DNA from 2 places in the Faecalicoccus sp. genome. Region 1 is predicted to be linked to the other one. Evidence: a T-box and tRNA genes for the amino acid it is inferred to sense, from the RefSeq annotation. Region 1 holds a T-box; the other holds one or more tRNA genes.
What was found. A T-box is a leader RNA that pairs with one kind of tRNA and senses whether it is charged. The one in region 1 lies ahead of alaS (alanine--tRNA ligase), so its partner is inferred to be a tRNA-Ala.

Region 1 (12,835 bases):
ATCGTAATCCGCGTTTTCCGACAAGTCCCCCTGTGCACGGGCTTCCTGTAATTCAATGATGACCTGCTGACGGACATTTTGAACTAGATTTTCATGCTCTTTGACAAGATCATTATACCCTTCCTGGGTGACATAAAATTTATCATTTTCCATTGTTTATTCACTCCTTGATTGCATTGTGATTATAGCATACCCACTGTTTTTTTCAATCCTTAATTCAAGATCAGACCCAGCTCTTCACAAATGCGCTGATGTTCCTCATACGTCTTGGAATAATACACCTTACCATCTCCATGAATATCGGCCGCAAAGAATAAATACTCTGAAGATTCCGGTTCTAATACAGCGAGTAAGGCATCGCCTCCGGGATTTAAAATAGGTCCAACCGGCAGTCCGTTATTCAGATATGTATTATATGGAGAATCCACATCCGTTTGTGTTTCACAATCCTGTGGATCATCAAACTGATCATACAACGCATAGCAGACAGTAACGCTGGATTCCAAACGCATATCCTGATTTAAACGATTGTAGAAGACACCGGCAATCGTGGCCATATCTTGTTTAGTACCGGACTCAAACTGTACGACACTGGCAAGTGTTACCAGTTCATGTACCGAGTAAGAGCTATTTTCAAAAGCGGACTTATGTTCTTCATAGAAAAGTTTAAACTGATCCAGCATTGTACGTGTGATCGTATCCAGATCGGCATCATCCGCTAAGAAATACGTCTCCGGAAACAAATACCCTTCGAGCTTCACTTTATAGTTATCGTTGTTAAGGGCATCCGCATCCAAAAAGGCATAATCTTTTGACAATGTTTGAATATATTCGCTGTCATTCCACAAAGATAGAATCTCATCGGTGCTGTAAGATGGATACAGGCTGGAAATCGAAGCGGCTACTTCCTTAGCCCATGTTCCTTCCGGTACTGTCAATCGTTTTTCTTCCTGTTTGGCATTTTCCTGATTTCCGATATACGATAAGATTTCTGAAGTGCTCATACCATCGTTTAACTCAAATAGACCGGCATAATACTGATTCATTCCTGTAAAGCGGGCATACAGCTTAGCCACGGAATCAGAGCGAATCAAATGTTGTTCTTCTAATGAGGTCAAGACAGAATCAAAGGTTTCTCCTTCTGTAATTTCAAAAGAAATGGTTTCTTCTCCATTTCCCACCGGCTCTAAATTCATGCGCACATAAATAAATGTACCGATACCGGCAATCCCCAACAACAATACGATAATCAGCAGGATTCGAGGCCATAAAGCCTTTCGCTTTTTTCTTTGTTTAGGCATTTTCCTCATCCTCAGCAAAGGTGTTGATCACTTCCTCTACCATTTCCCACTCTTCTTCGCTCTCAATCGGATATAAATTTCCCTGATCGTCATAACAGGAGGCAAATACTTCTTCTGTATCGTGGTCAGCATCCTGAAAAACAACGTACTGTTTCTTTTTGTCTTCACTGTCAAAAGTAAAAAGAATAGTCATCTTTTTTTCATTTCCGTTTTCGTCCTGTACATACAAACAATTTGAATCTAACATAATTTTGTTTCCTTTCCAAAAAAAATAGGGATGTTTAAACTCCCCCATTTTGTTGATCTAAATACCCTTGAAGAATCTCGACTGCTGCCAGCTGATCGATGATCTTCTTCCGTTTTTTTCGGGAAACATCACCTTCTAAAAGGATCCGCGTTGCACTGACTGTCGTCAAGCGCTCATCCCATAGAGTTACATCGTAACCCTCTTTTTTTAATTCTTCGGCAAACTGGATCGATATCTCGGCCCGTGTGCCTATATCCCCATTCATATGCTTTGGTAAACCAAGCACGACTTTTTTAACTTGATTCTTTTCTAAAAGATCCAATACCTCATCAAAACAGATATCATAATCTTCCGATGGAAAACGGATCGTTTTCAAGGTTCTTGCCACTAATCCTGTCGCATCACTGATCGCAACCCCACAAGTAACGCTTCCAAGATCCAAACCGATGATACGTGCCATTATTTTTCCAAATATGCGCGAACCAGCTCTTCGATAATTTCATATCGTTCAATGCGCTGAATCAGATTACGCGCATTTTTATGCGATGAAATATAAGCCGGATCATTGGAAATCAAATAACCGGCAATCTGATTCACCGAGTTATAACCACGTTCTTCCAACGCCTCAGAGACTTCACGCAAGATCCCCTTGATATTTTCTTGACGAATCTCTTCGGTAGTAAATGTCATAGTTTCTGTAATATCTTTCATACTATCACACTCCTTGCTACGAGTAATTATACACGATTCAAAATAAAATGAAAACACAAACGATTCAATAAAAAAGGAGATTGGTGATCCCAATCCCCACATTAGATCTCTTTTAGTGTATTTTCTACCAGATTCATGGCTTCATCGACCTTAGAAATGTCCTTTCCTCCGGCCTGTGCCATATCCGGTTTTCCACCGCCGTTACCATCACACAGCATGGCAGCCTGTTTAACAAGTTTACCGGCATGCACACCTTTTCTCACCGCTTCTTTTCCAGCTCCGGCAACAAAGACAACTTTATTGTCATTTACATTCACAAAGAAACATACGATATTTTCATCCTGGCCCTTTAAATTGGAAACGATATCCTTTAAAGCCGAAGCGTCCATGCCCTGTACCTTTTTGATCAAAGCTTTGATAGATCCACATTCTTTAGCTTCCAGGATCCATTCTTTGGACTTTAACGCAAAAATCTGATTCTTCAAATTTTCATTTTCCTTTTGCAGCGCATGCATCTGTTCCAGGAAAGAATCAACTTTCAGTTCAATTTCCTTTGTGCTCTTTTGTTTAGCACTCTTGGCAATGTGTTCCAGCTGTGCCTGCTGATGCGCACATTCTTTATAAGCAGCATATTTTGTCTTGGCCGTAATACGACGAATATCCGAGCCGATACTTTCTTCACTGATGATCTTGCACAAACCAATCTGTGAAGTATGATCCACATGGCAGCCACCACAGAATTCTTTGGAAACATCACCCATCGTTACAACACGAACACGATCACCATACTTTTCATTAAACAGAGCTGTAGCTCCGGATTTTCTGGCATCTTCAATATCCATAACTTCTTTGGTAACGGTATAGTTGGCATCAATATACTGATTAACCAAGTCTTCAATTTCTACCAGCTGTTCTTTGCTCAGCTTTTCAAAATGATTGAAGTCAAAACGCAAGTAATCTTCACAAACATAAGAACCAGCCTGTGAAATATGACTTCCGACTACTTGTTTTAAAGCACTCTGCAACAAATGCGTACAGGAGTGATTAGCTGTAATGGCAGCACGTTTTTTGGAATCTACTACCTGATGTAATGTCATGCCTTCTTTTAAAACGCCCTGTTCCAACTTTATCTGCAGCAGATTTTGTTTATTTGGTGCTTTTTGAACATCCAGTACCTGTGCATTGATTCCATCAGCTTCCAAAACACCTGTATCCGCAATCTGTCCACCACTTTCGGCATAGAAGCAGGTTGTATCTAAGATGATCTGGCCTTCCTCTTCTAAACCATCCACACGTTTTCCATCCTTGAACAAAGCGATGATCGTTCCATCACATTCCAAATGATCGTATCCAATATATTGACTTTCCTGTGTGAATTCCATCAAATCTACGTGTTGCGAAGCAAAAGATTCTTTGGTATTACGGGCATTACGAGCACGTTCTTTTTGAAGTTGCATCTGAGCATCAAATTCATCACGAAGCACTTCCAAACCACTTTCCTGAGCAATTTCCTGTGTCAACTCAAATGGGAACCCATAAGTATCATACAGCTTAAAGACAATTTCACCGGAAAGCTTACCATTCTGCGCTTTCTGAATTTCCTCATCCAGTAAAGCCTGTCCATTTTTCAAAGTCTTTTTAAAAGTATCCTCTTCTATTTTGATCAAACGCTGGTTAAATTCCACATGCTCCTGTAAATACGGATAGAAGTCCTGCATCGTATCGGCAACAACCGGAACCAGTTTATATAAGAAGGCATCCTCTAAACCTAATTTCAAGCCATAACGAACCGCTCTACGAAGCACACGACGAAGAACATAGCCACGACCACTGTTTGAGAAGTTGGCACCATCACTTAACGCAAAAGTTACGGTACGAATGTGATCGGCAATGACACGATAAGCCATTTTATATTCACCCTCGTATGGATGTTTGGCCAGTTTTTCCGTCGCATGAATGATTGGTAAGAACAAATCGGTATCAAAGTTTGTTTCACCATCCTGAATCAAGGCAACCAAACGCTCCAGGCCCCTACCGGTATCAATATTTTTCTGTGGCAATTCTTTATAATCTTTTCGATCGATAGAAGGATCACAATCATATTGAGAGAATACGATATTCCATACTTCAACATATCGATCATTTTCCAATTCTTCAAAGAACAGACGTTCTCCCAAGCCTTCCGGATCATATTTTTCACCACGATCGAAGAAAATCTCAGAGTCCGGTCCACCCGGCCCTTTACCGATTTCCCAGAAGTTATCATCCGTTTTCAAGATGTGTTTTGGATCTACACCACATTTTTCAGTCCAAATGCGATACGCATCCTCATCATCTGTATAAACCGAAACATACAAACGATTTTTATCGATGCCCATCCATTTTTCACTCGTCAAGAATTCCCATGCGAAAGGAATGGCTTCTTCTTTAAAGTAATCTCCAATACTAAAGTTTCCCAACATTTCAAAGAATGTATGATGACGTGCTGTTTTCCCTACATTTTCGATATCGTTGGTACGAATGCTCTTCTGTGCATTGGCAATGCGATTACAACGCGGTTTTTCACTTCCGTCAAAATACTTTTTCAAAGCGGCAACTCCCGCATTGATCCATAATAAAGTTGGATCGTTGTTGGGGATCAAGCTGGCGCCCGGTTCGATCATATGTCCTTTTTCTTTAAAGTAGTCCAGGAACATCTGTCGAATTTGATTTCCACTTAACTGTTTCATTTCTTTCCTCCAATAAAAAAACGTCCCTATCTCTAGGAACGTTATCAACGCGGTACCATCCTAGTTCGTCTTCCTGTTGGAAAACGCCCTTAATTCTTCTTTAACGCAGAATACGGCTTCACTCCAAAGTAGCTTCAAAGAGTCTTATTGTAAGGCTTGCACCAAACGCCTTATCTCTAACTGTCCAAATTCTCTTCTACTTATCTTTTTCATCATCAAGCTCTCAAATTCTAGCATTCTTTTAAGATTTTGACAAGTAACTTCAACCCTTCCTGCAGACGATCTCTATCTAAATACGCAAAAGAAACGTTCAGACGATCTTTTGTCGGTGTATCGATACCGATTCCTTTTTCTTCACAAGTCTTTATGATCGCAAAGACATCACAATGTGAAATATCGATCTGATAGCTAAAATACGCCTCCTGCAAAAGGACAGAAAATCCGGCGGAAGTAAGAAGGTCATACGTGATCTGCTCTTTTTTCGCATATTCTCTTTTTAACTTACGCACATGTTTTTCCAAATATCCATTGGCGATATATCTTGCCAGTACCAGCTGTTCCAGCTTGGAAGCGGTCGGTCCAAATGAATCTTTAAACTGTTGATAAGCGTATTGAAACTTTGTATTTAAGATCATATAGCTTAGACGTAAGGATGGCAATAAGAGTCTTGAAAAGGAACTGAAATAGATTACATTATCCATGACACTGGCAGATTGTAAAGCCTGTCTGGGTTTGGAATGATAGGTCAATTCCCCATTATAGTCATCTTCCAGAATTAAAAAGCTTTTATCATAGGATAGATGTAAGATCGTATCCCGCATAGAATTCGAAAGTGGTGCAAAATCACGTCCAAAACAAGCCGTATTGATATATAAAATATCAATATCCAGTAAAGATAATTCCTCTATATATCTTTCTTTGGATAAAAAGTGACAATCAAATCCAAAGGATGTAAACACATGGTTGACTTCTTTGGATACACCTTCTTCCATTGCGATCGAAACCGGTTTTTCCAACAGTGAACAAAAATCAAACAACAATGATTGAAATCCAGATCCTACTAAAATCTGAGCACCAGTCGCCAAGATTCCTCGATTATGATAAGCATACTCACTAAGGGCGGTCCGCAATTCTTGTTCGCCCTGTTTATCTCCATAGGTTGAAATCAACGGCGTATCTTGGAAGACATCTTTCATATATCGTTTCCAGATTCTAAGATCAAAGCTATCCTGACTGACGGCATGACTTCTAAAATCATATAAGTATTGTTTCGGTATGTCTGAATTTGAAACCTCTGCTATGATTTGTTGGCGATGAAGCTGATAAGGCTTGATATCCACGATAAATCCCTTTTGTGCCTCGCTGATAATATAACCATCCAATACTAGTTGTTCATAACCTCTTTCAATGCTCGTTTTTGAAAAGCCGAAGATCTGCACACTTTTACGAATACTGGGAAGTGCATCTCCGTATTTTAAATATCCTTTTTTGATATCCTCTACAAATTTGTTATAGACCTGCATATATCGTTTCATAAACTGTCCCCTTAAAATTTAACATAATTGTATATTTTATAAAAGACACTTTATTCGTAAAATAGAGACAAAGGAAGGAATGAGATAGATATGAAAACAAACAAACAAATTCAACAAATTGTGCTCAGTGCCTTAGGAATTGCCATTGTATTTGTCGCAACGATCTTGATTCGTATTCCCAATGCGATGCAGGGATATGTTAATATGGGTGATGGATTTATCCTTTTATTTGCTTCTATTTTAAATCCCGGTTTATCATTTCTTGTTGGTGGCTTAGGCAGCGGTTTGGCGGATGTGGCCGGAGGCTATGGTTACTACTTTATTTTCACCCTGATCATTAAAGGGCTGGAAGGCTTTATCGTTGCCTACCTGTTACAAAAAAATGATCGGCCGATGTATCGCATACTTTGGTACCTGATTGGCTCTATGATCATGATCGGTGGTTATTTTATAGCCGATTCAATTGTCAACCAAAGTGTATGGTTAGGTCTTGCCAGTGTATGGGGTAACTTATTTCAGGCTGTCATGGGATTTCTGGTTGCGATCGTTGGCTACCCTCTTTTATCAAAACTTCATATGGTATCTTCTGAAAAAGCCACACATTAACGTGTGACTTTTTTTGTGATAATAAAAAAGAACAAATCCATATGATTTGTTCTAATCTTTTAAATGGTCCCCGAGGCCAGACTCGAACTGGCACGGTATCGCTACCGGTGGATTTTGAGTCCACTGCGTCTACCAATTTCACCACCCGGGGAAATCTCTTTATCGCTGTTGCTTGTCTATTATAACGAATTCAAAAATAGAAATCAATACCTTTTTTTGAAAAGCTGAAAACAAGCCGAAGAAGCATTTGAAAATTCCACTGAATTTCTCTATAATGGGCCTATGGAAAAAGTACTAGTTGGATTAAGCGGCGGCGTAGATTCTGCCATTGCCGCCTATATATTAAAAGAACAAGGTTATGATGTAACATGTTGTTTCATGCGAAATTGGGATGCGTTTGCCAATAATGATATTGAAGGCAATCCTACCATACAAAATGATGTATGCCCGCAGGAGCAGGACTACATGGATGCCAAGGCGGTGGCTGAACATTTAGACCTGCCGTTATTACGTGTTGATTTTATTAAAGAATATTGGGATTCTGTTTTTCAAACCTTCTTAAATGAATATGAAAAAGGACGTACACCCAATCCGGATATTCTTTGTAATAAATATATTAAGTTTGATGCTTTTTTTGACTATGCCATGAAACATGGATTTGATAAAGTGGCTACCGGCCACTATTGTTCAAACGAAACCAAAGATGGCTTTACCTATCTTACACGTGCTGCCGATCAAAACAAAGATCAAACTTACTTTTTGTGTCAGGTTCCGGAAAAAGCATTGGCAAAAACGCTATTCCCCATTGGAAATCTAATCAAGCCGGAAGTTCGAAAACTGGCCGATCAGCTGCATTTAGAAAGTGTTGCCACAAAAAAAGACAGTACCGGAATTTGTTTTATCGGTGAAAGAAATTTCAGACAGTTTCTTTCCAACTACCTTCCCAATAAAGAAGGTGATATCGTAGATATCGACACCGGAAAGAAGATTGCCAGACACTGTGGTGTTCTATACTATACGATCGGTCAAAGAAAAGGACTTCATATCGACCATGAAAAAGGCCCGTGGTTTGTCTGTGGAAAGGATGTTCACAAAAACATTCTCTTTGTATGTCATACCGATCATAGAGAATGGCTCTATTCGGATTCCTGTATCGTTAAAGGTATTAACTGGTTAGTACCGGACTTAAAAGAAATTCCGACCAAGCTGACCTGTAAGTTTCGATATCGTCAGGCTGATCAGGATATTGAAATCGTTTCTTTTGACAAAGACAGTGCAATGATTCGATATCCGCAAAAGATCGCATCGGTAACCGTGGGACAGGAAGCCGTCTTCTATCACGGACATGTTTGTCTGGGTGGCGGTGTTATTGAACAAGTCTTTGCGGGTGATGAAGATTTAAACGAGAAGATTATTCAAACATATAAGGAGAAAATCAGTGGATAAACAAACCATAAAAGCCAGTTTGGATTTTATCATATTCGAAAACCAGGAAACCCACTATGTTGTGGGTTCTTTTTCTGAGACGGAAACATATCATACTTTTACCGGAGCCGGTCGCCTGCAAGATCCAATTGAGGATCAGGAGTATGAATTGGTTGGCCGCTACATTACGCATCCAAAGTATGGTTCTCAATTTCAAATATTTAGTGCACAGAAGGTTCTTCCAAAAAAAGAACGAGCTATTCTTCATTTTTTGACCAGCGATGCCTTTCCTACCATTGGTAAAAAGACAGCACAGGCAATCTATGACACATTGGGAGAGGAATGTCTGCATCACATTATCGAAGATCCTGGAAAACTCGATATGGTTCCCGGTCTAAATGCCAAAAAAAAGGAAATCATCAAGGAAGGTTTACAGTCCTTTGACGGCTTTAATGAAACTTATGTCCGTCTTATGGAACTGGGGTTGGATCAAAAAAAGATCGAACTGTTGGAACAAGCCTATGACAATGTTTTAGATGTGATTGAAGAAGATTGTTTTCGCCCTTACTATGAAATTTATGGTTTTGGCTATCGATCGGCCTTAAAGTTAGCCGATGGCCTTGAAATGGATAAAAAAGATACTCGTCGTATGGATGCCTATGTCTATGAACTGACAAGAAATCTAAGCATGGCAACCGGAAATACATATATTTTTAAGACGTCCCTTTTGGAACATTTGCCAAATTGTTCGATAGAACTGCTGGATGAAATCTTAGATCGCTTATGTCTTCATAAAAGTCTTCATGTCGATGAAAACAAAGTGTATCCGTTTGGTTTATATGATGAAGAAATTGAAATTGCCAAAATCTTATCCCATCATCAATTTAAAGTAGATACCCTTTCCAAAAAAGACTTAGATAAAAAAATAGAAGAAGTGGAATTTGCTTATAACCTTCAATACGACAGTGTACAAAAACAAGCCATTGAAACTTTTTTTAATCACAGTATTTGTATCATCAATGGTGGACCGGGTACCGGAAAAACAACGACTGTTAAAGGGATTCTGGCTTTATACAATGCCTTCTATCCGGATTCAAAGATACAGCTTTGTGCTCCAACCGGTCGTGCCAGCAAGCGTTTGAGTCAACTGGCTTATGCGGACAGTAAAACCATTCATTCCCTTTTAAAATGGAACAAAGATGATAATACCTTTGCCAAAGATGAAAACGATCCCCTAGAACTGGATGTATTGATCATCGATGAATTCAGTATGGTCGATACCCATCTTTTCTGCAGTTTATTAAAAGCCCTACCGGATCATGCACGAATATTAATGATAGGTGATGAAGATCAGCTGGAAAGTGTTGGACCGGGAAAAGTATTTGAAGATATCATTTCAAGTCAGGTCTTTCCGGTCATTCATCTGGAAAAAATCTTTCGTCAAAAAAATGGTTCTGGTATTGTTACACTGGCTAAAGAAATCCGCGAGGAAACTACATGTACCTATGAAGATGGAGTCAACTTTATCGAAGAAAGTTCACAAAGGATCCTGCCAATGATACAAGGACTCACAAAAGATATGAATCTGGATGATTTTCAGATCTTATCACCGATGTATAAAGGGGCTGCCGGCATCGATGCGATCAATGTGGCGATGCAGGAGCAATTTAATCCAGCCTCGATAAACAAGCAGGAGCTAAAGGTCGGTACAACTACCTTTCGTGAAGACGATAAGGTCATGTTACTAAAAAATCTTCCAGAGGAAGATGTATATAACGGCGATATTGGATATATCATCGAAATCGATAATTCTTCAAAAGCAAATCAAAGAATCAGCGTGGATTTTGGCAATCGAATCGTAGATTTTACGTATGATTTTCTCTATTATCTCAAACATGCCTACTGCATCAGTGTTCATAAAGCCCAAGGCAGCGAATATGACACGGTTTGTTGTGTGGTCGATCAAAACTCTTTGCACATGTTGGAAAAGCGCTTGTTATATACGGGGATATCCCGTGCAAAAAAACAGCTTTTCATCATTGGACAACGCTATGTTTTTGAAAAACAGGTACGTTTAAAAAATCGCAGGATTCGACAAACAACACTAAAGAAAAGGATACAAGACTATATACGATAAAAAAACAGGTCACGGCCTGTTTTTTCTATGCAGAAGATTATGAATACCTCTTTTTAAAACAGTAAAGAAACCAAGGGACTGTACCATTTTATCTGAAGGCATATGATTACGAATCGCACGAAGAAGCTCTTTATTGCGTTTCCCCGCTGAAAAAGAGAAACTCCCATCACTTTTCGTAAAGATCGCAAAACGATTGATATAGCGTTTAAAATAAACCGATGCGGCTAAATAGTCGATTTCCTCCCAGGGAATTTGAATGTAGTCTTCGACCTTACGATCGTTATAATATTCAAACGCTTTATCACCGACCATAATCTTACCGGTACTGGTCAAGCCCATAAAACAGCTTCCCTTGACCGTCAACTCTGCTTTTGTATTCATTGATTGAACCATCGTATCACCTCAAAAAGAAGAAGTCCGGTAAAAACCGGACTTTTATACATTCTACATGAATCCGCAAAGAACACCAATGATACCAACAATGAAAAGACCAATAATAATAACGATCGGCGAAATATTCTTTTTCAATAGCCAGCAGATAAACAAAGTCAATAATACCGCCAGTAAACCTGGTGTTAATGAGTTTAAGTTATCTTGTAATGTAGTCGATGTTGTATCATACAAGAATTTTCCACTGTCATATTCACGTAAAATGGCCTGTAAAGATTCACCGGTACCGTCAAATTTAGAGAAGTCGATGATATTAACTTCATCATTGGCAACGGTAGATACAACCGGTGTTAAAGTGATGCTGACCCAACGCTGAACCAGGCCACCAATGACAAACATACCAAGGATACTGGCTCCCTGCGTAATCTTTCCTAACAATCCACCGGACAAGTCTTTGGTGATTGAAGTTCCTACTTTATAGCCAAACTCCTGCGTGTACCACATGAACGCAAAACGAATCACATTCCATAATACAAAGAATAATACAGGTCCTAACAAATTACCGCTCAGGGCAAAAGAAGCACCTAAAGCCCCTAAAATTGGACGCATGGTAAACCAGAAAGCCGGGTCACCGACACCAGCCAATGGTCCCATCATACCAACCTTAACACCCTGGATTGCCACATCATCAATTGGTGCACCATTGGCACGTTCTTCTTCCATGGCCAAAGTAACACCCATGACCGGAGAAGATACATAAGGATGGGTATTATAGAATTCCATATGACGCTTTAATGCGGAAATCTGATCTTCTTTGTTTGTATATAGTTTCTTGATAGCCGGAATGATGGAATAGCACCATCCACCGTTCTGCATACGTTCATAGTTCCAGGATCCCTGAAGAAACTGATGACGCCAACAAACTTTCATACGATCTTTTTTAGATAAAACAATTTTTTCTGCCATACTAATCTCTCCTTTCGATCCTAGTAATCATTCAGGATATCCCCTAACGGGTCACCTGTATTGGAGGCGTTTCCACCGGAACCTCCGCTTTCCTTCAATGCCAGATAAATCAAAGCTAAGGCAACACCAATGACACCCAGACCGATCAATGTGATCTCTTGGATACAAGCCAGTGTGAAACCTAAGGCGAAGAATGGCCAAGTTTCCTTTGTAGCCATCATGTTGATGACCATGGCATAACCAACAGCGGCAACCATACCACCACCAACGGTCATACCATTATTCAACCATGCCGGCATTGCCTGTAGAGCACTGGTAACGATATCCGATGGAACAAAGCACAAGATAGCTGCCGGGATCGCAATACGAAGTCCCTGCATCAAAATGGCGATATATTGCCAGATTTCAATCGTTTTAAAGCTTCCTTTTTCAGCCGCACCATCCATAATATGTACGATAGGAATGGCCAGCGTACGACAAATCATCGTTAAGAACAATCCAGCTACTGACAAAGGAACCGCAACCGCGATGGATGTAGAAATAACACTGTTTACATCGGTAGCTCCGTCTAAACCAAGCACCATGATAATGGCAGAGGCAACCGATGCCAAAGCAGCATCCGGTGCCACAGCAGCTCCAACGTTGGCCCATCCTAAAGCCATCAGTTGAAGATTTCCCGCCAACATGATCCCTTCTGTTAAGTGACCTGTTACAAGTCCGATCAATGTACATGCAACCAAAGGCTGATGGAACTGGAATTCATCCAAAATTCCTTCCATACCCGCTAA
Region 2 (18,545 bases), on a different contig from region 1:
AGTGCCAATGAACTCATGCCAACCAACAATAAACGAATCTTAAATCGTAATCGTAACATCATATACCTCGTTTCTGACTTAGATTATCCTCTAAAAAGAAACATGATTTATGTCACAATAAAAAAAGACAGTCATCTAAACAACTGCCTTACTTTGTAATTTCCTGAATAGCGCGATCTCGCTGCACATCCGAAACTAATGTTTCTTCATTATATTTTAATAATGCCTTCTGCTTTAGTGCCTGCCAGGTATCCGGATCACAATCGCCGGTTGGAGAAAGTCCGTTATCGGATTGAAACTGTTTTAATGCTTCACTGGATGCCGGACTGAAATATTCATCGGTTCGATCAACGGAGTATCCCAGATACTTTAAAAACTGCTGTAGAGCGCTCGCATTGGCATGCACTGTATCTTTTGTGATGGTTTCCTCTTCTAAAGATGTCGTATAGCTGATCTTTGATACATCCTCCGGTTGTACTTCTATATCCGGCGTAAAGCCTTTTTCATGAATCGAATCGCCGTTAGGTGTCAGCCACTTGGCAATCGTATATTTGATGCTGGTTCCATCACTAAACGGAACGGTCGTCTGCTCGGTTCCTTTTCCATAGGAAGTAGTTCCAATCGTTACAACCTTATCCGCTAAGTTATCCCGCAAAGCGCCAATCAAAGCTTCACTGGCACTGGCTGTTGTATCATTTTGAAGAATAACGATCTGATCCATTGGTACATAGCCATAGTCATCATTCGTACTTTGGCTTGTTGTCGTGCCATCCTTTTGTTCCTCCTGAAAAATCACACTACCACCAGGCAATAAGGAACTGGCAATATCTACCGCAGCACTCAAATAGCCGCCTGTGTTCCCTCTTAAATCTAAAACAACCTTCTTGATTCCGGCTTTCTGTAATCTTGCCATAGCTTTGGAGAAGTCTTCTCCGCTATGCTCGGAAAAGCTTGTCAAGATGATCTCGCCATAGCCTTGGTCTTCATGAAGCATACAAACAACAGTCTGATCATATTCTGTTGGTGTGATCTTTACCGTATTGGATTGACCATCACGTAAATAGACAATCTCGATACTTTTTCCTTCCTTGCTCTGGATGCGCTTGAGAATCTTTTGAGAGTCACTTTCTGCGCAGGAAAGTCCATCTACATCCGTAATGATATCTCCTTTTTTCAAACCGGCCTGCTCTGCCGGAGAATTCAAAAATACGTCTCGAATCACAAATTGATCCTGATCGTTTAAAAAATAGGAAATACCTAATCCTACATTCGATCCTGCTAACGTATCAGAAAATGCTTTGGCGCTCTCTAAATCAAAGTATTGTGTATGCGGATCTTCTTCTAAGTCTGTCATACCTTCAATGGCTTTTTCCATGAGCTTTTGATCAAGATCTTCTACATCCTTTGAAAAATACCACTCGTTTGTCAACAAGGAATAAATCGCATCAAACTTTTCTTTTTCCGATGTATTTTCTTGTTTCGAGCTTCGATCAAAGATCAAAGGAACCGAAACACCCAAGCCAAAGAATAATAAACAAAGAACCACAATGACGATCGTCAAGGTGTATTCTTTTTTAGCTGCCTTTTTCATATTGTTCCCCCTTGTTTAACGTTTGGCTTTCAAGCTTTTACCAACTGCCAGCAAACTGGCAAGAATACCAATGACAAGCCCGCAGCCAAGCATCGCAAGTCCCAAAAGCCATCGTACCTGCGTTACGCTTACCAATGAGAAAACACTGGCAAACAATACGCCATCCAATTGTTCATATACGACCGGATATCCAAAGAAGATCAATAGAAACGGAATTAAAGCTCCAATCAGACCAATCAAGATTCCCTGGACTTCAAAGGGAATGCGAATAAAAGCATTGGTAGCACCGACTGTACGCATGATCTTGATTTCATCCTGTCGTGAATAAATCGTTGTACGTATCGTATTGTATATCAGATAAAGTGACAGAATCAACAATAAAACCGCCACACCATACCCAATCTTTCGAACCATATCCAATAAATCAACCAAACGCGTCACGCTGGAACCACCATAGGCAACCGAACTGACGCCATCGATTTTCTCAATACTGGCAGCTGTTTTTTCAATCGCAGAGCTGTCTTTTACCTCCACAAAAAAGGCATGGGATAAAGGATTCTCTTCCCCTCTATATAAGCTAAAGGCTTCTCCTTTTTCCTGGATCATCAATTCCAGCTCCTCATCTTTGCTGGAAAATCGGACGGAAGCCACATTAGATAGCTTTTGAATCTCTTTTTTAATGGTATCGATTTGATCGTCGTCACTTACTTCAGAATCTAAAACCACATGCACGCTCATGTCCTGTTCCACATTGGTGGCAAAGTGATCCACATGCAAACCGATCAATAAAAAACAACCGATCAACAAAGTCGAAACTGCCATCGCACTGATGGCAGACAAAGTTAAAAGAAGATGTTTTCGAATGCCGCGAAACGCATATTTCAGTTCATACCAAAACAGATTCAACAAGCGTTTCATAAGCTGATATATCCACCCTTCTTAGAATCCTTCACAACATAACCTTGATCCAGTGTCACTGTTCTTTTCTTAAACTTCTCAACCAGTACGATATCATGAGTAACCATCAAAACCGTCGTTCCCAATTGATTGATCTTTTCCAGCAGGGCGATGATCTCCAGTGATTTTTCCGGGTCCAGATTCCCTGTTGGTTCATCGGCAATCAACAGTTTTGGGTTATTCGCAATGGCTCTGCCGATCGTAACACGCTGCTGCTGCCCTCCGGAAAGCTCATTGGGATAGGCTCTGGCCTTGTTTTTAAGATCGACCAGCTCCAAAACCTCATCGACACGAGATCGAATTTCTTTTTTAGAAATACCCAATACCTCTAAGGCAAAGGCAATATTCTCCTGTACTGTCAAGGTAGGAAGAAGACGATAATCCTGAAATACACAGCCGATATTTCGACGATAATACGGAACCTTTCTGTGTTTTAAAGATCCCACATCGACTCCATCGACCAATACAAGACCAGAATCCGTCACCTCTTCACCATTCAAGATCTTAATGATCGTACTTTTTCCCGATCCGGTAGGACCGATGATATAGATGAATTCGCCATCTTCAATTGTCAAAGACACTCGATTTAACGCATGAACTCCATTGGGATATGATTTTGTGACATTTTTTAATTCAATCATAAACACGACTCCTTATCCAAAGAATTTCTCCGGTCTTTCCCTGCACGGCGTACTATATCCATTTTCACAGGCTGTCGCCGTCGAATTCCAACCGGTACCCCATGCGAAATCAGCGGATGAAGAGAAGCGAGATACCGCCTCTTCCAAACTCATATTTCCTAAATTATAGACTTCAATATGACAATGAGGGCCACTGGAGTTTCCTGAATTTCCCGTCAATGCGATAGCCTGCCCCTGACTGACGCTTTGTCCGGCACTAACCGCAAAGCCTTCGCGTGACAAATGTGCAAAGCTTACCGCATATGTTGTTCCATTGACCATACAGACCATTTCAATGGTATTTCCTCCACCATATGGATAACCTGTCCAGTTCCCCAGATAGCCTCCGTTACTGGGAGCAGGATTGTTGGCATACAAAATAACCCCATCGGCTGGTGCTACGACCTGTGTTCCAATCGGTACCGCATAATCCATACCTAAATGCAATCCGCCTCCCGGATATGCCCATGTACCGGCCGACATACGACCACCGGTGATCGGTGAAACAAAGCCGGCTACATTGACCAACGTTCCCGAATAGCTTACGGAAATCATATTAGAGCGAATGGATTCAATATCGTTGAACGCCGCCCGCTTGGCCGCCTGCAACTGTGCCATTTGCTGCTCATACTGCTCAACCAGCTGATTATACGATTCTTCAAGCTCTTTAGCCTGCTGCTGTTGCGATTTTAACTGATCCTGCTGCGATTTGGTCTCTTCTTCTAAACGCACCTGTTCTGATTTTTGCAGATCCAGCTGTTCCTTTAATTCATTCAGCTGTTCAATCTGATGTTGATCATCTTCCGTAATTCTTTCAATACCGGAAAGACGACGAAGCATGTCATTTAAGTCCTGCGAACCCATCACCAGATCGATCAACATATTCGTACCCGTGCTGGACTGCTCATTTTGCATTCTGGATTTGATCTGTTCATCCCAGGCATCAATTTCTTCCTGCTTCTCCTGAATCTTTTGTTCCAGAGCCTTGATCTCTTCTTCAATCTTCTGAATGGCACTTTCCTTTTCCTGGATCTGTCCTTCCAGCTGTTCCTGCAGTTCCTTTTGCGTTTTGGCCAGCTGCTCCATCTTATCTGTATCTTCTTCTAAAGAAGCGATATCTTTACTATATTGTTTGATATCTTCCTGCAGCTGATCATAGCGCTGCTGCTGATAATCCTGAAAAGCCTGGCATGCTTTCACACCGTCTGCAGATGATTGCGGCTGCGAACAACGTGCGACCCACGCATCGGTATTTGAATAATCCTCCGCATGAACCGGCATCGCAAAAGCCAATGCACAAGCGCCTGCGGATAAAAGACTGATTAGATTTCTTTTTTTCATCGTGTCCACCTCAAATACTTTCGACTTGCCAAATAACTACCGATCATCCCTACAAATACACCGATGGCCAGTAGTATGGCACTGATAATTAAAGTAAACGGAAATGGTTTGATCAAAACAAACATATCCGACATAAACATTCCACCAAAGGACTGATATAACGCAGTATATCCAAATACACATAATAAACAAGGACCTAAAGCACCGATAAAACCGCTTAACATTCCCTGCAGCATAAAAGGAAATGTAATGTACCAGTTAGCCGCCCCAACCTGTCGCATGATGCGAATTTCATCTTTTCGCACCTGAATGGTCATCTTGATCGTATTGCGAATCAGGAAAATGGACAAAAAGATCAGTGCTACAATAAAGATCAATCCCCCATAACGAAGACTTGCGAATAAATGCACCATCGTATTAACGGCACCAGTTCCGTAAGTAGCTTCCACAACACCATCCATCTTACTGATTTTGCCGGTGATGGAATCGATTTGTGTATTATCGCTTAACTCGATGATAAATACATCATAGAGTGGATTTTTGTCGCCTGCATATTGTTCAAAGGTTTCGCCATAATCTTCGATCAGCTGATCCAGCTCTTCATCCTTATCGCTGAACCGAACGCTATCTACCCCTTTTATATCCTTCAGTTCAGCTTCCAAGGATTGAATATTCTCTTCACTCATTGTCGGATTGATAGAAACCTGAATGACCAGCTGTTCTTCTATATTTTTTGTAAAACCCGAAACATTCCATGCCAGTACGATCATCAGCATAGAGATCAACAACGCAATCCCAATCACCAAGATCGAAGAAAAGGTCAGCGCAAAATGACGCCGCATATCTTTATTAGCCTGACGGAACAATCGTGGTAAACATTTAAAGAATAAAAGCATCTATCCCACATCCAATCTTTGACATTATATCATACTTGAAAAAAAACCAAAAAAAGTCCATAATTTTACAAAATACGCTTTTGCCTCACATACTTTCACATGATAATCTATTATTTATTTGAAAACTTTCCCTTATAGTATAAGTGTGTTCAGGGAACACGTTAAAAACCCTTCATATCTCTCTCCTAAAAAACAATAAATATGAAACAAGGATAACATCTTAGTCAGAGATGTTATTTTTGTTTGGAAGCTTAGATTTTATCTTTGTTCATCATAGCACACTTGACACAGTTGTTCTATAGGCTATAAAATGAAATTATACCATGAAAACACGCTTAAAAATTTTTATAAATTTTTTGAAAAAATGTTTGACACATACAGTAGCAAATGCTATTATTATTGAGCAGTCAGCAAATGGGCCTGTAGCTCAGTTGGTTAGAGCGCACCCCTGATAAGGGTGAGGTCGCTGGTTCAAATCCATTCAGGCCCACCATTTTGTTTTCTGCAAAACCACTTTTGTGGGGTGTTAGCTCAGCTGGGAGAGCACCTGCTTTGCACGCAGGGGGTCAGGAGTTCGATCCTCCTACGCTCCACCATATGTCAATAAGTCCTTTAGCTAAAGGACTTTTTTTATTTATATCTTTTTATCAAGTGATGATTCATAAGACCTTATCCTTTAGAAATCTTTTTCGTTAAGAAATTCAAATCATACCATCAAAAAAGGGAGAGCCAATTCTAGTTCTCCCTTTGATATCACCAGCTTTTTCAATGTGTGATCCATTCATAGATTTTTTATCATTCCTATCTTAATAAACTTCATCACCTTACAGGAACACAACAACTCCTACAAAGAAGATTATATACAAGATGGTCGTCCATCTAGTAAAAAACATCTTTCCATATCTGTACGTGCAATATTCCTGTTTAAACAATTCTGAAATTCGGTTTCCATATTTATATAATAGATAAACCATTCCGACAAAGCAGGCAAACATTCCCAATAAACATAAAATTGAAAGAATAGGAACACTCATCAGTAAGGCGACCAAATTATTTAAGATGTGCAAAAGAATAGGAATACGCATAGAATTCTCTTTTAAGCTTACATACCCCAAAAAACATCCAATAAAAAATGAAGTAATGCCTTGTTGAAGGTTTAAGTGCATCATCGCAAACAACATGGAACTGACCAATATCGCAAACACTCTATGATATCGATCTAAAGTTCTCAGTATGACACCTCTAAATAAGATTTCTTCAAATAAAGGCCCCAGAAGAACAATATAGAGAATAATCAAACCATCAAAGAGTATGTTTCCGGTAAAAAAAGTCTGTATTCCACTGCCAACAGAGCCATGTATCATGCCTAGGATCGCATGAATCAAAGAATATGTGATCGAACAAAAGAAATTCAACCCCAATAGAAAAATCAGATATTTTCCCATTCCTTTTACTTTCTTTGACAATCCATCAAAAGAAGGACGCAGCCACACTGCCCCTATTCCGGCCATGAAAGCTGTCAAGAACATCGGAATAAGATAAGCTAATAAAATCGTGATTTGATATCTTCCGTAAAATGGAAGAGGCAAAAAACGCATCAGAAAGGAAAATACCGCTAAACAAATGTAGGGTAAGATCCCATGCATCAACATCAAAGCGGAGATATTGCGAAATTCTTTTTTTGCCTTTGTGAAAAGTGCTATCTGCATAGGCTCATTCTAACAAAGTATGCCCATTTTGTCTAAAGACTTTTTGACCTCATCCAAAATATCCTGCGAACGAGCGGTAATCGTATGATAATGAATGCCTTGCGTTAAATTGTTCAAAGGCTGGCTTTTTCCCTGCTGAATCTGGTTTAGAAACTCTTTGACATCTCGGCGGCTGGAAAGAGAAAGTTTGGCTTCCAGTTTTCCGTATGTCGCATGTTCCACAAATACATCATGGACCGTCGCCCCACAATCAACGATTGTTTCAAGCTCCTGCTGCATCTGCTCCATCGAATGATTGACCTTGACTACCATCGAATATTCCTGATTGGGCAAGATATAGCCTCTGTTTGTGGAAATGATTGGCATGTTCAATGCCCTAAGTAAAGCGATATCCTGCACGATGACTTGTCTGGATACATGAAGACTTTTCGCAAGCTTATCTCCAGATAAAGGCTGCGGGCTTTCCTTCAGCTTCTGCTCCAAAGTTTTTAATCGTTCTTCTTTTTTCATATTACACCGCTTTTAGATTCTTTAAAGAAAGATCAAGGATCTTAGAGGAATGTGTCAAAGCCCCGCTAGAAATATAATCCACACCGGTAGATGCTAAAGCGGCGATGTTTTCTTTTGTGACATTTCCGCTGCATTCCGCTAAGGCCCTGCCCTGAATATACTGTACAGCCTCTTTCATCTGCTCAACGCTCATATTATCCAACATGATGATATCCGCACCGGCCTCTACGGCTTCTTTGACCATGTCCATATTTTCAACTTCAACTTCGATCTTTCGCACAAAGGAGGCATATTCTTTGGCCAGCTCCACCGCTTGACGAATTCCTCCGGCGGCAGCGATATGATTATCCTTTAAAAGAATTCCATCGCTCAAGTTATAACGATGATTATAACCTCCACCGACTTTTACCGCATATTTTTCAAATACACGCATATTCGGCGTTGTTTTTCTGGTATCCAACAAACGAATGCCCGTTCCTTTTAGAAGATCGGCCGTCTGTCTTGTATAGGTCGCAATGCCTGACATTCTCTGCAGATAATTTAATGCTGTTCTTTCTGCCGTCAATAAAGAACGAATATCCCCATAGATTTCCGCAACGACTTCTCCTTTGTGTACATGATCCCCATCATTGAAAAAGAAAGTCACTTCTGTCTTAGAATCCGCCAGTTGGAAAACTCTTTCAAAGACCGGAAGGCCGGCAATGATGCCATCTTCCTTACAAATCAGCTGTACACTTCCTGATTGATATCCTTTCATGATCGCATTGGTGGTAATATCTTCACTTGTTACATCTTCACGCAATGCCTGTAAGATCAAAGTATCCACATTCATGGACATGGTAATAGAATTCATTTTTCTACCTTCTTTCTTCTTGTTTATAACCTCTCGTACCATCGATGCATATATTGTAACATCTAGATCTTTCATGGTTGTTTGAATCAGGTTCTCAAAATTTAAACATATTTTCGCTTTTTTGATGCTTAGATCCTTCATAGCTCTTCGGGCAAAGACCAAAGACTCCAGTAAGGAATTGCTGGCTAAACGATTTTCCCCGTGCACACCATTACATGCGGTTTCGCCGATCGCATACAATTGATCCATCGTCGTTCTGGAATACGCATCGACATGAATACCACCCATAAAATAATGTTGTCCCGGCACAACGGGAATCCATTCTTTTGTACAGTCAAAGCCTTCCTGCAGGCAATGTTGATAGATATGCGGAAAGTGAGAAAGGATTTGTTCTTTACCCAGCACGGTCATATCCAACCATACAAAGGGCGTATCATCTTTTTTCATCTGCTGATAGATTTTCTGTGTTAAAAGATCCCTTGGCAAAACCTCGTCGGCAAACCGTTTGCCGTATTTATCATAGAGCTTTGCCCCTTCCCCGCGCACACTTTCACTGATCAGGAAACGTCTTCCTTTTTTCTTGGAATACAGCGTTGTCGGATGGATCTGAATGTAATCCGGATTCTCCAGTGCGATATGATGACGAAGACTGATGGCTAACGAATCTCCGGTCAAATGCGGATAATTTGTAGAATTGTTAAAGAGTCCGCCGATTCCTCCGGTTGCCAAAAGGGTAAAGTCGCTTTGTATCGCAAACAACTCTTCCTCTTTCTTCGCAACTATGCCATAACAAGTATTGTCTTCTTCCAAAATATCCAACATCGTGGTATTTTCCATAAACGTCAGATTTTTACGTTTCTTTGCTTCCTCTAATAAATGAGAAGTGATCTCTTTACCTGTAATATCTTCATGAAACAAGATGCGAGGATGTGAATGACAGCCTTCTTTGGTATAGACAAAATGTCCCTGTTCATCTTTTGTGAATCGAACGCCATAGCTTTCCAACTCAGCAATGACATCCGGTGAGGATTGAATCATGATATCCACAGACTGTCTGCGGTTCTTATAATGACCGGCTCTGATCGTATCCTTAAAAAAACTTTCATAATCCGATGGATCCTTCAGTACACATATACCACCCTGTGCCAAAAACGAATCACTTTCTTCCAAAGTCGTCTTACAGATTAAAAGCACTTTTTTATCCTTGGGCGCATGTAAAGCCGCAAAGAGTCCACTGCAGCCTGTTCCTACGATCAAAATATCGGTTTGAATCACATTCATGCCTTGGCCATCTCCAACATCGCATCCATGGACTTTTTAGCTTTGACCATAACTTCTTCATCTAACACGATTTCATTTTTTTCATGCGATAAGACATCATACACTTTATCCAGGGTCACTTTTTTCATATTGACACAGACAAGCTTATCGCTCATGATATGAAATTTCTTGTCCGGATTTTGTCTTTTCAGTTCGTAGAGCACACCCATCTCGGTACCGATGATAAATTCGGTATGCTCACTCTTAGTCGCATACTGTAAAATCCCTGCCGTGCTGCCGGCATAATCGGCCAGCTCAACCACTTCCTTTTTACATTCGGGATGCACTAAGACCAATGCCTTTGGATACTTTTCTTTTGCTTGTAAAACATCCTCTTTAGAGATGCGATGATGTGTAATACAATAACCATCATTTAAGATCACATTCTTTTCCGGAACCTGTTCCTTTACAAAAGAGGCCAAATGCTGATCCGGGATAAAATAAATATTCTTTTGTGGTAAGTTCCTGACGATCTTTACCGCATTGGAACTGGTCACACAGACATCACTCAATGTTTTTAGTTCAGCCGTTGAATTGACGTAACAGACGACCGCAAGATCATCAACTTCTTTTCGCATCTTACGAATATTGGAAACAACCGCCATATGTGCCATAGGACAATCGGCATTCATATCCGGCATCAGTACCTTTTTATCTGGATTTAAGATCTTGGCACTCTCTCCCATAAAGCGAACACCGGCAAAAACGATAATTTGTGCATCGGTTTCCTTTGCCTTTTTTGCCAGTGCAAATGAATCACCGACAAAATCTGCAACATCCTGCACATCTCCTTCAACATAATAATGAGCTAAAATAATCGCATTCTTCTCTTGTTTTAGCTTTTGTATATCTTCCTTCATTGACATGATGGTATCCTCCTGAAGATTGTCTAGGACATTATACAATGTGTAAAGTCAACTGACAAGACAATAAATTTAAAAGAATACTTTGATTCGAATCAAAGAAAACATGATACACTTAATCATAAAAGGGGAGATGAAAATGAAATATGATTTTACAACGATTCTTGATCGAGAAGGACACGATGCCTTGGCCGTTGACAGCTTGCCTATCTCGGATGCGACAGTCAAAGAGGAATTTCCAAAGATTCCGATGTGGGTAGCCGACATGAACTTTCCGGTACTTCCTGCCATTCAAGAATCTATTTTTTCACGTTTAAATGAACCTCACTTTGGTTATTTTACGATTCCGGATGCTTATTATGATGCGATTATCTCCTGGCAGAAATCACAAAATAACCTGCTTGTAAAGAAAGAGCATATTGGCTATGAAAATGGCGTATTAGGCGGCCTCAGCAGTGTTGTTCAAGCTTATACCGCTAAAAAAGAACCCGTTTTGGTTCATGCGCCCACCTATATTGGTTTCACCAAGACTTTAAAGAATTTAGATCGAACGATCATTCACTCCGATTTGATTCAGGATGAAAATGGAATTTGGCGTATGGATTATGAAGATATGGATCGTAAGATCAAAGCCCATCAAATTAAAGTTTGTATCTTTTGTTCACCACACAATCCAACCGGTCGTGTATGGGAAAAAGAAGAAATTGAAAAGGCCATGGAGGTTTATCGAAGCAACCAGTGTATCGTCATCAGTGATGAAATATGGAGCGATTTGATTTTGCCGGGTCATCAACATATCCCAACACAATCTATTTCCAGAGATGCACGAGGAAGAACGGTTGCCTTATACGCACCATCTAAAACCTTTAATTTGGCCGGCCTTGTAGGCTCCTACCATATTATTTATAATCCTATCATCAAAGAAGAAGTTTTACGTGTAGAAAACGCATCTCATTATAATTCACCAAACATTTTTTCCATTTATGCATTGTTAGGTGCTTATAGCAAGGAAGGAAAAGAATGGGTAAAAGAGCTTTGTGAAACGATTCAAAACAATATCGACTATGCACTCGACTATATCCAATCTCACTTTAAAGGAATTAAAGTGGCCAGGCCACAAGGAACCTATATGTTGTATCTGGATTGCACAGAATATTTAGAGGAACAGAAAACCAGTCTTGATGAACTGCTCAGAAAAGGAATAGAAGTCGGTGTATTATGGCAGGATGGAAGACCTTTCCAGAAAGAAAATACGATTCGTATGAATTTGGCATTACCGTTTTCTAAAGTCAAAGAAGCCATGCAGCGATTATCAGATTTCGTGTTTAACTCAAATGATATCTAAAGTAAAAGAGGCGCAATTTAATCCTATAAATTGTCGCCTCTTTCTAGTATAAGAATAGTTAAAGAAAATTAAAGCTTTTCCACAAAGGATCGTACCATCAGACTCGATTGCCTGCTGGCATGTTTCACATATGTGGAAAACTCCATGGAATTATCATGATGCAGTGCAACATCGCTTAAAGAGCGTACGATCACAAATGGAACTTGAAAAGAAGTCGCAACCTGTGCCAAGGCCCCGGCCTCCATTTCCGAACAGATGGAATCCGGGAAATTAGACATCAGCTTATCAAAGTCCTCTTTTCGAGACATGAATAAATCCTGCGATGCGATCGTTCCTATGTGATAACAAATGTTTTTTTCCTGTGTCGCTTCCTGCGCTTTGACCAATAAATGATCATCTGCATGAAAACGAAGACCCAAACCTTCCGGTCCATCCAAAGCACTGGTATCAAAATCTGCCTGGAGGACATCCTTGCTGATGACGATATCCAACACTTTTTGCTGCTCCTTTAGACCGCCGGCGGTTCCGATATTGATAAGGGCATCCAACGAATGATGCAGACAAAGGATCGTAGTTACCATGGCAGCTCCTACTTTTCCCACTCCGCTTTTACATATCACAACATCCTTAGAAGCAAGCTTTCCATAATGAAAAGCTACATTTCCAATCGTTTTTTCCTGGGTGATCTCACAAAGCTCCATGATCGCCTGTACTTCTACATCCATCGCTGCCACAATACCAATCATTTTATTTCCTCCTGCATACAAAAAAATACTTTTCTCCCGGTTGTATGCCTTCTAAATCAAAATCAGTTTTGATCGATTCGATGTAAAAATAGGGATGTAAAGCTTCCTTTAGACATTCAGGATCATACACTCTTTGCATATGATGCTCCTGTATAACTTCCCCATTTTCTTTATAGAAGGCAAAATCCTGATAGATTATCTCTTCTTCACTGGTAATCGACCATTGGTAATCCACATCTTCGATATGACCGGTTTCATTGAATTCTTCAGAAAACTCATCCAATCGATCTAACGAATGGCTATCAAAGAAAAAGATACCCTCTGGTTGTAAATGGTCATGAACTTCTTTAAAAAAGGAAACAATTTCCTCTTTTTCTAAAATATAGTTAAAGCTGTCACATAGGCACGCAATTGATTCAAAGCTTGGCAAATTTGATAAATTTCGCATATCCTGGCATTCAAACTGAATCTTTAGTTCCTTGTCTTTACGTTTTGCCTGATCAATCATTCCCTGACTGAGATCCAGGGCCGTCATCTGAAATCCGTGATGGGATAAAACCTGTGTGATCTCGGCACTGCCGCAGGCTAACTCCAACATGGAACATGGCTTTTGAAAGGATTCGATCCAATGTACCCATGATAAAGTCGCTTCTTCATCTTTGACCAGAGCATCATAGTACGATGCTAAAGTATCATAGATCATAGGTTTCAACCGGAACATCGGCATACAGGCGATCCAGCTGATACACCTGCCTTTCTTCACGAACAAACAAATGAACTACGATATCCTTCAGGTCGATCAAAAGCCAGCGAGAATCGGCATCACCCTCGACTTTAAAATCCAGTTTATATCCATTTTCTCTTAAACGATCTTTGATATTTTGACAAATCGAATAATTCTGACGTGTATTGTTGGTGGAGGCAATGATCATATGATCCATAAAAGGAGTAAGACTGGTTGTATCATAGTCTTTGATATCATATCCTTTTTTCTCACTGATTGCCTTTAAAATAACTTCTCTGATTTCCAAGTTAGTTTCCCTTTCCCTTCAAATATTTTCGGTTTTCTTCCTGTACCATTTCAAATCCTTTTACCAGATCCTGTTTGACACAGGCAATAGAATCTTTGACAGGATAGCCTCGTAAAGGATCGAGTTTATCCGCACAAAATATGATCATCGCATAAGGATCATGACTCGTTCCTAAGACATGATGGTAGATTGCATGACTGATTTGATCATCGTGTATGTAGAAAACACGTTTTATGATCTCACTACCGACAAACCCATGCCATACCGCAACCGGATATTTCTTGTTTTCCGGACAGATACAATCCATCCATGGCTCCATAACCTCTTTGGAAAGATTTTTGGCCACATCATGAAACAGGCCGATATAGTATGCCTTTTGTGTATCCAGATCATGGGCTTTGGCAAACTCCTCACAGAGATGAGCAACAGAAACACTGTGTGAGAATCGCTTTGGACTCACTCTTTCCTTAATAAAGTCTTTGACGTACAAACGATGTTGATAAATATATCGCAAGACTTCTTCATCCAGGTAATTTAATTTATTTCCTTTTCGTATTTCACTGCTGGAAACCGGCATCGGTTCCATATGAAACTGTTGGATCGGATATTTTGTTTGGGCAAGCTTTCCATCACGATCAAAGCAGACAAAGTATGCCAGTTGTACCAAACGATCCGGGTCCTTCCAAAGATCAAACTGTTCCAACTGGTCATTACCAATCAGCCAGTAAAACGTATAAGATGGATACTGCTTGCGCAAAGCTTCCAGCGTATCGATCGTATAGCTGATTCCTTCTCTTTGCATCTCGATCGGATTGACTTTAAATTGTGGAAAATCGGCTAATGCGATCTTTAACATCGCAAGACGATCCGTATCCGATGTCAAAATACGATCCTTTAGCGGCGTTTTCTTGGCAGGAATAAACCAAACTTCATCCACCTTTAAGACCTGCATGGCCTCTTTTGCCATTTGCAGATGTCCATAGTGAACCGGGTCAAAGCTGCCGCCTAATAATGCGATTTTCATTTCTTTAAACCTAACTTATTTTCTTTGCTTCTGCGATACAGAACAAAAGTACGCCCTACGATATGAATGATCTCACTGTGTGTTTGCGAAGAGCATTCAATCGCTGCCTCTCGAACATCGATCGGACTTGTCTTCAACAAAGAGCATTTGACAAGCTCATGCGCCTCTAAAGAATCATTCAGGGATTTGATCATATTATAGCTAAGTCCATCCTTTCCGATTTGAAAAAGCGGACGATACGACATACTTAATTTACGAAGTGTTTTTTTATTTTGTGCACTGATCATTAAATCATCGCCTTTCTAAATGTTACTTGAATTCCTTTATGAACACGTACATACACATCTTGTATGGCACCACTGACACAAAACCAGCCTAAACCATGAATGACCACATCCATCTTACCGTCTTCTTTCATCGGTGAATGGAAAGTATGCATGGTCAAAAGCGAAGTATCCACACAAGGTACGAGCATTCCATTTAAATGTTTCTGCCATAAGGCATCGGCATTGGAAAGCTTTCCTCGATGAATCGGAAGACTTCTGGAAAAATAGCCAACCACCGTTGCCTTTCCTTTGACCACAACATCCAATCTTGCCAGGCCGCCTACCGCATAGCTTTGATCTTCAAAGATCTGCGACACTAAAGGACGAATCGGTTTGACCGGTATCACAGTTTTTAAGTCTTTTGGCTGTAATATGGTCAAAATACTGTGTTTATTTTCAATGCCCGGCGAATCATAGATCGTATAATCTTCCTGTACTAGTGGAACCAGATCCAGTGTCGTTCCCGGATTTCTTGAAATCGTTAGATCTTTCGAAGCCATCAAACGATTTAAGATGGTTGATTTTCCGGCATTAGCCACACCCATAAAAATTACATTTTTTCCACATCTGTACTTTTGAATGGCTGTTACGATACGAGAAAGATTTCGTGTACTTTCCTCATCATGTTTTAAAAGATAACCACAGATCAGTATCTCCTTGACCTGGATACCTTCTTCTTTCAAACGCTCCTGTACAAAAGCCAGGATTTTTTCATCGCTGAGCGTACTAGGAAGTACATCTCTTTTGGTCAAGATCATGATGATATCCTTGCCGGGAAGCTTTTGATTTAATCGAGAGATCATGCTGGCTTCAAAGGTAAACAAATCCACGATCCAGAAAACCGTTCCCTCGATCTTGTTGATCTTTTCCAAAGTATGATTGGATTCAATTCCCTGCTGCATGTTGATCGTAACTTCTCCATAATGGCGAATCTTATAACAACGTTGACAAAAATTGGCGTCTAATGTCGGAACATAGCCCAACCCGTTTGGATCCTCATTCTGCAGTGCTACACCGCATCCTTTACAGTATTTAGCCATCAAATCCTCCTTTCCGGAAACCACTTTTTTCTAAATGCTTAAAAACTAAATTTTCAAATTTTCGTGTAAATTTGGTTGAAGATCGATCGATTTTAGAAATCGGCGCTGTCAAGATCGTATAGATTCCGGCCAAATGGCCGCCTAACATATCGGTAAACAGCTGATCGCCTAAAATCGCGACTTCTTTTTTGGTATAGCCATGTGCCTTAATGACCTTCCAGAATTTAAAAGGCAGCGGCTTTAAAGACAAATAATAGACTTGTGAAACATGAAGATCCGTGGCAAAGCGAAACGCTCTTTTTTTAGAAGCATTGGAATACAATGCGACTTCAATGCCATGTGCCTTGATGCGATCGATAAACGCCACCACTTTGGCATTCGGCACTGCTTCATTATAGGCCATCAGCGTATTATCAATATCGCATAGCAACAATCGGATCCCTGCTCTTTTCAATCGATCTATATCCATTGCCTGAAAGCTGGAAATATAGTAATCCGGTTTAAATAATGACATAGTGCCTCCTTTTTTTCTTACCTATTTTATAGTGGTTTCGCAAAAGATTCAATCATCTTTTCCGCACATTTGATTCCATCAATGGCACTGGTCATGATTCCTCCGGCATAGCCCGATCCTTCTCCACAAGGATAGATACCTTGAATATTAGACTGCAAAGAGGCATCCCTGACAAGTCGTACACTGGAGCTGCTTCTGGATTCGACAGCACTTAAAACGGCATCCTGCAGGCTGAAGCCCGGCATTCTTTTTTCAAAATATAATAATCCCTCATGTAAGGCGGCATTGACGGCCGGACTAAACAGCTGATTCAGATCCACAAAAGTCGTCTTTCTTTGATAAGTCGGAAGCACATTTCCAAAACCGGTGGAAATTCGATTGGCCAGATAATCCTTGCTGAGCTGCACACAGGCTCGATAGTCTTTGGCCATCGCAAAGGCTTTTTTCTCTAATTGTTCCTGATACTCCAGACCGGCAAACAAATGCGTTCCATAATCGGATGCATTGACTTGAACCAACAATGCACTGTTGGCATTTTCACCACTTCGATCGGCATAGCTCATGCCATTGATCACTAATTGTCCGATCGATGAAGAACTTGGGATCACATAACCGCCCGGACACATACAGAAGGAATAAACACCTTTTTGATTTTGTGCCGTCATGGAAAGCTGATAACGGGCCGGTCGAAAACGATCATCTTCGGCCATTTCACGTAAGATAGACTGATCGATAAAGGATTGTTTATGCTCGATACGCACACCAACGGCAAACGGTTTATTTTCAATAAGCATTCCTCTTTTGGCACACATGCGTACTGTATCTGTGGCACTATGGCCTATACATAAGATCAGCTGTTCACAGAGAATTCTTCCTTTTGATGTTTCTATCGCATGCAGTTTTCCATCTTCTACGATCAAATCTTGTAAAGCAGTATCATAATAGAAAGTACCACCCAAAGTTTCGATCGTCTCTTGCAGCTTCTTTAATACTGGTACGAAACCATCAGTTCCTATATGTGGATGCGCATCGATCAAAATATCCGGATCAGCCCCCATTTCAACCAGCTCTTCCAGTACCTTTCTGGCTCTGGCATCTTTTGACCTTGTTGTCAGCTTTCCGTCACTAAAGGCACCGGCACCTCCCTGACCAAACTGTACATTGCACTCCGGATCAAGATCATCTCCATTCCAAAATGCCTGTACGACTTTTTGCCTGCGATCGATCTGACTGCCTCGTTCCAGCACGATTGGCTTATAGCCTTGTCTTGCCAACAGTAAAGCCGCAAACATTCCGGATGGACCAAAGCCGACCACTACGGGACGATGTTTTAGAGGCATGGTTCCACAAGGGACATTGACATACGTTTCATCCGGTGTCACACTCACATCCCTCAGCTTTAAAAAGCGCTCTTCTTTTCGCACACAGGCATCGACAATATACGAAAAAAGGATCTTTTGATGGCGAGCATCGATGCTTCTTCGATGAATCTGCCACGATAAAAGATCTTTTTTTGAAATATGAAGTTTTTTTAAGATCTGTGTCTCAATCTCATTTTCATTAAGACACTTGATTTGAGTAATTCGTATCATACTAAATGCTCTAACAGCGGCACCCTTTCTTTATATCGGATCACTAAAGTCGCAAAGATTTGCGAGCAGGCAATCGTCAGAAAATAGACAACGATATGTGCATTTGGTAAAAGCGACAACAACGGCTGGGCAAATAAAATATGCACCGTATAGATCAATAAGGAATCTTCCCGCAAGCTTCGATACGATGGCTTATAGGCGATCTTG

Region 2: it has a tRNA-Ala gene. The T-box ahead of alaS (alanine--tRNA ligase) is inferred to sense a tRNA for this amino acid. The anticodon was not compared.

Annotation. Positions count from the first base shown of each region.
Region 1 is NZ_JAXKBY010000021.1:1,288-14,122, reverse strand. It holds gene greA (transcription elongation factor GreA) at 1-153, opposite strand, end outside; gene mltG (endolytic transglycosylase MltG) at 213-1,301, opposite strand; gene U0M88_RS00985 (DUF1292 domain-containing protein) at 1,294-1,548, opposite strand; gene ruvX (Holliday junction resolvase RuvX) at 1,583-2,008, opposite strand; gene U0M88_RS00975 (IreB family regulatory phosphoprotein) at 2,008-2,259, opposite strand; gene alaS (alanine--tRNA ligase) at 2,361-4,988, opposite strand; T-box leader at 5,020-5,210, opposite strand; gene U0M88_RS00965 (aminotransferase-like domain-containing protein) at 5,219-6,523, opposite strand; gene U0M88_RS00960 (ECF transporter S component) at 6,614-7,129, shown strand; tRNA gene U0M88_RS00955 (tRNA-Leu) at 7,194-7,280, opposite strand; gene mnmA (tRNA 2-thiouridine(34) synthase MnmA) at 7,412-8,575, shown strand; gene recD2 (SF1B family DNA helicase RecD2) at 8,568-10,691, shown strand; gene U0M88_RS00940 (DUF956 family protein) at 10,701-11,084, opposite strand; gene U0M88_RS00935 (PTS system mannose/fructose/sorbose family transporter subunit IID) at 11,136-12,047, opposite strand; gene U0M88_RS00930 (PTS mannose/fructose/sorbose transporter subunit IIC) at 12,068-12,835, opposite strand, start outside.
Region 2 is NZ_JAXKBY010000076.1:2,194-20,738, reverse strand. It holds gene U0M88_RS03865 (hypothetical protein) at 1-59, opposite strand, end outside; gene U0M88_RS03860 (S41 family peptidase) at 149-1,591, opposite strand; gene ftsX (permease-like cell division protein FtsX) at 1,607-2,509, opposite strand; gene ftsE (cell division ATP-binding protein FtsE) at 2,506-3,189, opposite strand; gene U0M88_RS03845 (murein hydrolase activator EnvC family protein) at 3,202-4,569, opposite strand; gene ftsX (permease-like cell division protein FtsX) at 4,566-5,465, opposite strand; tRNA gene U0M88_RS03835 (tRNA-Ile) at 5,882-5,958, shown strand; tRNA gene U0M88_RS03830 (tRNA-Ala) at 5,986-6,061, shown strand; gene U0M88_RS03825 (CPBP family intramembrane glutamic endopeptidase) at 6,290-7,174, opposite strand; gene U0M88_RS03820 (transcription repressor NadR) at 7,184-7,684, opposite strand; gene U0M88_RS10380 (L-aspartate oxidase) at 7,686-9,818, opposite strand; gene nadA (quinolinate synthase NadA) at 9,815-10,723, opposite strand; gene U0M88_RS03800 (MalY/PatB family protein) at 10,860-12,065, shown strand; gene U0M88_RS03795 (5'-methylthioadenosine/adenosylhomocysteine nucleosidase) at 12,134-12,811, opposite strand; gene U0M88_RS03790 (class I SAM-dependent DNA methyltransferase) at 12,813-13,574, opposite strand; gene rsfS (ribosome silencing factor) at 13,504-13,842, opposite strand; gene U0M88_RS03780 (nicotinate-nucleotide adenylyltransferase) at 13,844-14,866, opposite strand; gene U0M88_RS03775 (YhbY family RNA-binding protein) at 14,863-15,153, opposite strand; gene U0M88_RS03770 (GTPase) at 15,153-16,232, opposite strand; gene U0M88_RS03765 (YqeG family HAD IIIA-type phosphatase) at 16,225-16,746, opposite strand; gene U0M88_RS03760 (NAD(P)/FAD-dependent oxidoreductase) at 16,773-18,338, opposite strand; gene U0M88_RS03755 (acyltransferase) at 18,335-18,545, opposite strand, start outside.